3 regions of the Salinifilum aidingensis genome follow, and region 3 is predicted to be linked to each of the others. Evidence: riboswitches for the same ligand, from Rfam matches in the RefSeq annotation. Region 3 holds a riboswitch; each other region holds the start of a gene.
What was found. A riboswitch is a leader RNA that binds a small molecule or an ion and turns the genes downstream of it on or off. The one in region 3 is predicted to bind cobalamin.
Positions count from the first base shown of each region.

Region 1: linked by a shared signal. The riboswitch ahead of ACYVJE_RS01705 (ribonucleoside-diphosphate reductase subunit alpha) and the one ahead of ACYVJE_RS03580 (Rossmann-like domain-containing protein) in region 3 are both predicted to bind cobalamin.
Region 2: linked by a shared signal. The riboswitch ahead of cobN (cobaltochelatase subunit CobN) and the one ahead of ACYVJE_RS03580 (Rossmann-like domain-containing protein) in region 3 are both predicted to bind cobalamin.

Region 1 is NZ_BAAGTH010000001.1:362,543-364,796, forward strand. It holds gene ACYVJE_RS01695 (ATP-binding protein) at 1-31, shown strand, start outside; gene ACYVJE_RS01700 (response regulator) at 188-874, shown strand; cobalamin riboswitch at 1,011-1,240, shown strand; gene ACYVJE_RS01705 (ribonucleoside-diphosphate reductase subunit alpha) at 1,378-2,254, shown strand, end outside.
Region 2 is NZ_BAAGTH010000013.1:65,581-67,834, reverse strand. It holds gene cobN (cobaltochelatase subunit CobN) at 1-872, opposite strand, end outside; cobalamin riboswitch at 926-1,047, opposite strand; gene ACYVJE_RS17480 (bifunctional 4-hydroxy-2-oxoglutarate aldolase/2-dehydro-3-deoxy-phosphogluconate aldolase) at 1,239-1,847, opposite strand; gene ACYVJE_RS17475 (sugar kinase) at 1,849-2,254, opposite strand, start outside.
Region 3 is NZ_BAAGTH010000002.1:114,068-116,321, reverse strand. It holds gene ACYVJE_RS03585 (GNAT family N-acetyltransferase) at 179-739, opposite strand; cobalamin riboswitch at 967-1,096, shown strand; gene ACYVJE_RS03580 (Rossmann-like domain-containing protein) at 1,282-2,145, shown strand; gene ACYVJE_RS03575 (PLP-dependent cysteine synthase family protein) at 2,142-2,254, shown strand, end outside.

The DNA.
Region 1 (2,254 bases), on a different contig from region 3:
CTACCTCCCGGTGCGAGAGGATGCGCGCTAGCACGCCGGTAACGTCGCCGGCCGCTGCGCACGTCCGCGCGGTGCCGGTGGCGGCCGCCGTGCCGTCGGAAGCCGCGCCCCTCGGGGGCAGGACCCGTCGGAAGCGGGGACTCCCAGCGGAGGGCCCGCGCGGACGCCGCGCAGGAGGTGAGAGCCGGTGCTGTCGGTGCTCGTCGTCGACGACGACGCGCGCGTGGCGCGCAACCACCGGGATTTCGTCGCCTCGGTGCCGGGGTTCGCGGTGGTCGGCGTCGCCCACAGCGGCGCCGAGGCGCTGCGCGCCGTCGCCGAGCACCAGCCCGACCTCGTCCTGCTCGACCTCTACCTGCCGGACATGTCGGGCATCGACGTGCTGCAGCGGCTGCGGGCGCCGGACGAACCGGGCCCGGGCACGCCCGTGGACGTGCTGGTGATCACCGCGCTGCGCGACATCGACAACGTGCGCGCCGCGCTGCACGGCGGTGCGATGTACTACCTGCTCAAACCCTTCAACCTGGACGCGCTGCGGGAGCAGCTGGACCGCTTCGCAGCGGTGCGCGACAAGCTCACCGGCGTGGAGCAGGCCACCCAGCGGGACGTGGACCGCGTGTTCGGCGTGCGCCGCCCGACCTCGCGGACGAGCCTGCCGAAGGGGCTGACGGCGGAGACGGCGCAGCTCGTGGCGGAGACGCTGCGCGCGGCCGAGTCCGACCTGTCGGCCGTGGAGGTCGCCGAGCGCGCCGGCATCGCGCGGGTGACCGCGCGGCGCTACCTCGAGCACCTGTGCGCCGACGGGCAGGCCGCGCTGCGGATGCGGTACGGGTCGGCCGGGCGGCCCGAGCACCGCTACCGGTGGGTGCGGTGAACCACGAGGAAGTGTCCCCGGAAACGCGGGTGGGTGCGTAGCAGGACCTCCGGGGAAGCCCCCGCTCCGGGTGCTCGACATCGAGCAGCCGCCGCGACACGGGATCTGGCCCCGTTCGCGATCGCGCGTCGCAACATGTAGTGTGCTCGGTGCTGGTGGTTCACGGGGCCGGGAACGGTCCGGTGAGGCGAGAGGGAACCCGGTGGGAATCCGGGACTGCCCCGCAGCGGTGAGCGGGAACGACCGCCGTCACCACCCCCGCGGTGGTGCAGCACTGGACGCACGTCCGGGAAGCGACGGCCAGTAGGGCCGGCCGAGCGCCGGAAGCCCGCGAGTCCGAAGACCTGCCACCGGTGTGCGCGGGAGAACGCGCACGCACGCCGGGCCTCGAGGGCGGGCCCCGGACACGCGGACCACCCCGCCGGGTGGAGAACCCGCCACGCGGAACGCACCGCAGCGGCGCAGCGCGCCGGCGTCCACCACTCCCGCTCGCGAGGTCCCGGATACGGACGGACTCGCGAGAGGAGAGCGTCGTGACCCAAGCGCCCCCGGCAGCACCCGCGCGCACGCCGGAGCTGAGCGTGCGCGAACCCGACGGCCGCCTGCGCCCGCTCGACTGGGACCGCGTGGTGCGCCTCGTGCAGCACGCGACCAGCGGGCTCGCCGACGTGCACGCCGAACCGGTGCTGGCCGAGATCCGCCGCAACCTCTACGACGGCGTGCGCGCCGAGGAGCTCGCGCAGGCGCAGATCATGGCCGCGCGCACCCTCGTCGAGTCCGAACCGAACTACTCGCACGTCTGCGCCCGGCTGCTGCTGCACGCGCTGCGCGGCGAAGCGCTGCAGCACCTCGGCACGACCGCGTCCGAATCGGACATAGGCGAACCGGGAACCGACTGCGCCGAGCACTTCCCCGCCTACGTGCGATTGGGCGTCCACCTCGGACTGCTCGACCCGGAGCTGGAGCGGTTCGACCTGGAACGGCTGGCCGCCGCGCTCGTCGGCGAGCGCGACCTGCAGTTCACCCACCTCGGCCTGCAGACGCTCCACGACCGCTACCTGCTGCACGACGACGGGGTGCGGTTCGAGCTGCCGCAGGCGTTCTTCATGCGCGTGGCCATGGGCCTGGCGCTGCACGAGGACGACCGCGAGCGGCGTGCGATCGAGTTCTACGAGCTGCTGTCGACGTTCACGTTCATGGCCTCGACGCCGACCCTGTTCAACGCGGGAACCCTGCGGCCGCAGCTGTCCTCGTGCTTCCTCACCACTGTGGACGACGACCTCTCGTCGATCTTCCGCTCGTACCGCAGCAACGCGATGCTCGCGAAGTACTCCGGCGGGCTCGGCAACGACTGGACGCCCGTGCGCGGGCTCGGTGCGC
Region 2 (2,254 bases), on a different contig from region 3:
ATCAGGCGGCCGTCGAACTCGGGGACGGCCACCTGCATGGCGGCGTCCATCGGGGACAGCGCGGCGTCGCTCTCCTCCCACTGCGCACGGCTGCTGGTCAGGCACATCCCCTGCAGCACGGGAATGTCCAGTTCGGCCAGTGCGCCGGCGTCCCACGAGTCCTCGTCGCCGCCCGCGCTGGCGTTGGCGGCCACGGAACCGCCCGCGGCGAGCACCGTGGCGATCAGGGCGTCGCACTCGCCGAGGAGTTCGCGCAGCCCTTCGGTGTCCGACAGGCCGCGCAGCGACCCGCAGTACACCGGCAGCACGTTGGCACCGGCGGCTTCGACCTCGTCGGCGAGCACGTCCACGAACGCGGTGTTCCCGGCCAGGGCGTGCGCCCGGTAGAACACGACGCCGACTGTGGGGCGGGCGGGGTCGTGCTCCCGGCTGCCGTGCACACCGAACTCGGGGGTCTTCTCCGGCGGCTCGAACGCGGTTCCGGTGAGCAGCACCGTGTCCGAGAGGAACCAGGCCAGGTGCGCGAGGTTGCGCGGACCACCTTCCACCAAGTAGGACAGGGCTTGGGTCGCCACACCGGAGGGAACGGTGGACAGGGCCATCAGCTCCGCGTCCGGAGTCGCCTCGCCGCCGAGCGCGACGGTCGGGACACCGGTCTCGAGGACCGCGTTCAGCCCGTCCTCCCAGGCGCGCTTGCCGCCGAGCAGCCGCACAACGACGATGTCCACACCGGACACCAGGTCGGGCACTTCCTCAGCAGAGACGCGGGCCGGGTTCGCCACGCGGTAGTCCGCTTCGCAGGCACGTGCGGCGAGCAGGTCGGTGTCGGCGGTGGACAGCAGCAGCACACGTGTACTGGCGGATTCGGTCACGCCTCGTCCTCTCTCTCGGGGTGCGCGCCCCGGGTGGGGGTTGCGGCGCTCGGAGTCTCCTGGCTCCCGGATCACCGCACCTCCCCCGCCTTCCCGCCCGTTCCGGGCCGTGGCATCTCAGGGGCAGCTCCCCGGTCACAGTGGCGCGACCGCCCCGGACTCGCACCGGGTTCCTCCGATTTCGCCGCAGGCTTGCCGACCCATCCTAACGGGCGCGGCACGCGGCGCCATGAGCTGCTTCACCCGTCTCCCCCGCAACGGCGCCGGGCAGCGCCGCGCAGCGGGAGCGCGCGCGATCGTCGCAGGTGACCAGCGGTCGGCAGCGCCGCGCGGCGCGCGGTGTGCTGGGCCACACCGGAGGGCGGCTCAGCCCGGCGCGCCCGCGCCACCGACGAGGTCGGCCAGCCTGGCCAGCTGCGCGGAGTCCTCCAGCGCCGAGCCCACGGCGACCACCGAGGCCCCGGCCGCGAGGTACTCCTCCGCGTTGCCCGCGTGCACGCCGCCGGTGGCGACCAGGCGCATGCTCGGGAACGGTCCGCGCATCGCGCGGAACCACCCGGCGGAGAGCTCGGCGGCGGGGAAGGCCTTCACCCAGGTCACCCCCAGCCGTTGGGCCCACTGCATCTCGCTCGGGGTGGCCACGCCGGGCAGGTGCGGCACTCGCAGCTCCTCGCTGGTGCGCAGCACTTCGGAATCCAGGCCGGGAGCGACGGTGAACGCCGCGCCGGCGGCGTGCGCCGCGTGCAGCTGGTCGAGGCCGACCACTGTGCCGGCGCCGACGGGACGTCCGCGCCGCCTGCCCGCTTCGACGGCGGCCCGCAGGGACGGCTCGGCCTCCCCCGTTTCGATCGGCACTTCCACCGCGCGGATCCCCAGGTCCCACGCCCGCTCGGCGAGGCTGACCGTGCGCTGCGGATCCATCCCGCGCAGGATCGCCATGACCGGGACGGTGAACAGCTCGTCGAAGGTGTGCATCTCAGCCCTCCCCGAACCGGAGTGCGCGCCAGCTCTGATCGGAGCGGTCCAACCAGCCGGCGAGCGCGGGTTCCTCCGGCGGCGCGGTCTGGTCGGTGGTGCTGAGCAGGCTGTGCGCGGCGAGCAGGTGGCCGAACCGCAGGCGCCGCTGCGGGTCGAAGCCGCGGAGGACGCCCGCGAGGTACCCCGCGGCGAAGGCGTCCCCCGCCCCCACGGGTTCCACGACGTCGACGTGCGGCGCGGGAACGGACACGGGCTCGGCGCCCAGCTCCCAGGCCGCGTTCGCCGCGTCCTTGACGACGACGGTGCCGGGGCGCGGCAGCATCGCCCGCACCTCCTCCGCGGTGCGCGCGCCCCACAGCGCGGCTGCTTCGTCGAGGCCGACGAACACGATGTCGGCGAGGTCG
Region 3 (2,254 bases):
CGGGCCCCCGGTGCGTGCTGCGGCTCGCGCTTCGCGAGCGCGCTCGGCCTGTCGGAGCACCGCCGACAACCCCGAGCGCGGGAACGTGCGACCGCAGTCGCGCTCACGCGTGGTGGTCGACGATGTCGAACTCCTCCCACCGCAACTCCTCCATCCACTGTGGTTCGCCGGAAGCGCTTCACACCGCGGCCGGGCGCACGGGGAGTTCGAAGTGGACGGACGGGCTGTGCCGGCCGTCCTGCCGCCCGTCGTGGATCTCCGTGGCCAGGCTGCGCCAGAACGGTTCCGCCCCGTCCACGGCCGGGTTCGTGTGCAGGTAGAGCGTGGTGTACTCGGGGGCCGCGGCGACGAATTCGCAGGCGAGGTCGACGAGCGCGCGGGCCAGGCCGTTCCTGCGGTGCTCGGGGCGGACGTAGGTGCGGAAGATCTGCGCCGTCTCCGCGGTGCCGTAGCGCTGGGCGATCCACTGTGGATGCGGTGGGCTCTTCGGCCCGTCCGAGCGCACGGATGCGGTTCCGACGACCTCGTCTTCCAGCGCGGCCACGAACAGGGCGTGGCCGGGCGTGCGGAAGTAGGTGTCCTCGAGGTGGATCACGTCGGCGTGCCAGCTGGGGACGTAACCGTGGCCGAGCACGTGGTAGAAGGTGTCGAGCATGAGCGTGCGCGCTCCCTCGACGTCGTGCAGGCGTGCGCGCCGCACGGTGTAGTCGCCGAGCGCTCGATCGCTTCCCCCGGGCATGTCCTGACTCCTCGAACGTCCGTTCCGATCCACGTGTCCGAGACTAATGCAACACGCTTGCAACAGCAAAATCGATGCTGAAAGCGCGAGATTCCGCGGGGAACAGCTGCTCATGCCGGGTTCGGCGGTGCGCGGGCGTTCCGGTGGCACCGGCGGGGAACCGCTCGGGCGGCTTGACATCCGGTGGGGCGGCTGCGTACTTCTGGATCACGTACTGCGACGGCGGCCAGGAAGCCGGTGCGAATCCGGCACGGTCCCGCCACTGTGAGTGGGGAGCTCCCCTCCACCCGCGGCCACTGCCGGAGAGCCCGGTGGGAAGGCCGGAGGGGCGGCGAGGATCCACGAGTCAGGACACTGACGCCGTCGCGCCGACTCGCAGCGGGGTCGCGGAGCCCCGAAGGAGGTACACAGGTGCGTCACGACACGTGCACCGCACGGCCGTCCCCGAACGACCCGCGTGCGGCGGTGGACCCGCAGGGCGCGTGAAAAGCCCCGGCACCGCTGGCAATCCCTCAACTCACGTGGATCGTACGGAGACGACTGTGCTTTCGACCGCTTCGGCCCCGGCCGGACGCAACGGAACCTCGCCGGACCTGCTGGCGCAGCGCGCGCTGGGCGGGCAGTTCGCGCGGGACCGCGACGACCTCCCGCAGTCCTTCAGCGCCTCGGTCGCGTTCCTGACCGCGCAGGGCTCGCAGCACTCCGGCAGGAGGAGCAGCTACGTCAACACGGTGCTCAGCATCCGCGTGCACGATGCCGTGGGCTCGTGCGCCGTGGAACCCGGTGAGCTCGGGGAGCGGGAGGTGCAGGAGATCGTCGGCTGCCGCGTCGACGCTCTGCTGTCCCACCCCGAACCCGCCGTGCGGGTGGCCGCGCTCGACGCGTACCTCACCTGCGTGCGACCGCACATCAGCGACCCGCGGAGGAGGACGGTGCGGCTGCCTCCGGGAGGTTCGCTGGAGAAGTCCACCGCCCGGGCCCGGGCGGTCGCGGAGCTCGTGCACGTGCCCGCGGGCGGGCGCGTCGCCGTGATCGGCGTGGTCAACTCGCTGCTGTCGGCGCTGCGCGAGCGCGGTGTCGACTACGTCGCCTGCGACCTCAGGGGCGGGCGAACCGAGTGGGACGAACCTGTGCTGCAGTGCCACCGGCAGGCGATCGGCCGAGCCCGGGCGGTCCTCGCCTCCGGGATGGTGCTCGGCAACGACACCTTCGACGAGATCGCCGGGCTGTGCCGCGACCGCGGTCTCGCCCTGACGATGTTCGCGCAGACCGGCAGCGCGGTCGCGCGGGAACTGCTCGGTTCCGGCGTCGACGCCCTGTCGGCGGAGCCGTACCCCTTCTTCTGGCTCACCGGCGATGCCACCGAGATCCACCTCTACTCGGCCGCGGGCGGTGGTCGGCCGTGACGCTGACGCACGCGGGCGCGAAGACCGGCGGCGCCAAGTGCCTCTCCCTGCTGGACCTGATCGGGAACACCCCCGCGGTGCGTGTGGACACTCCGCTGCCGCGCCGGCA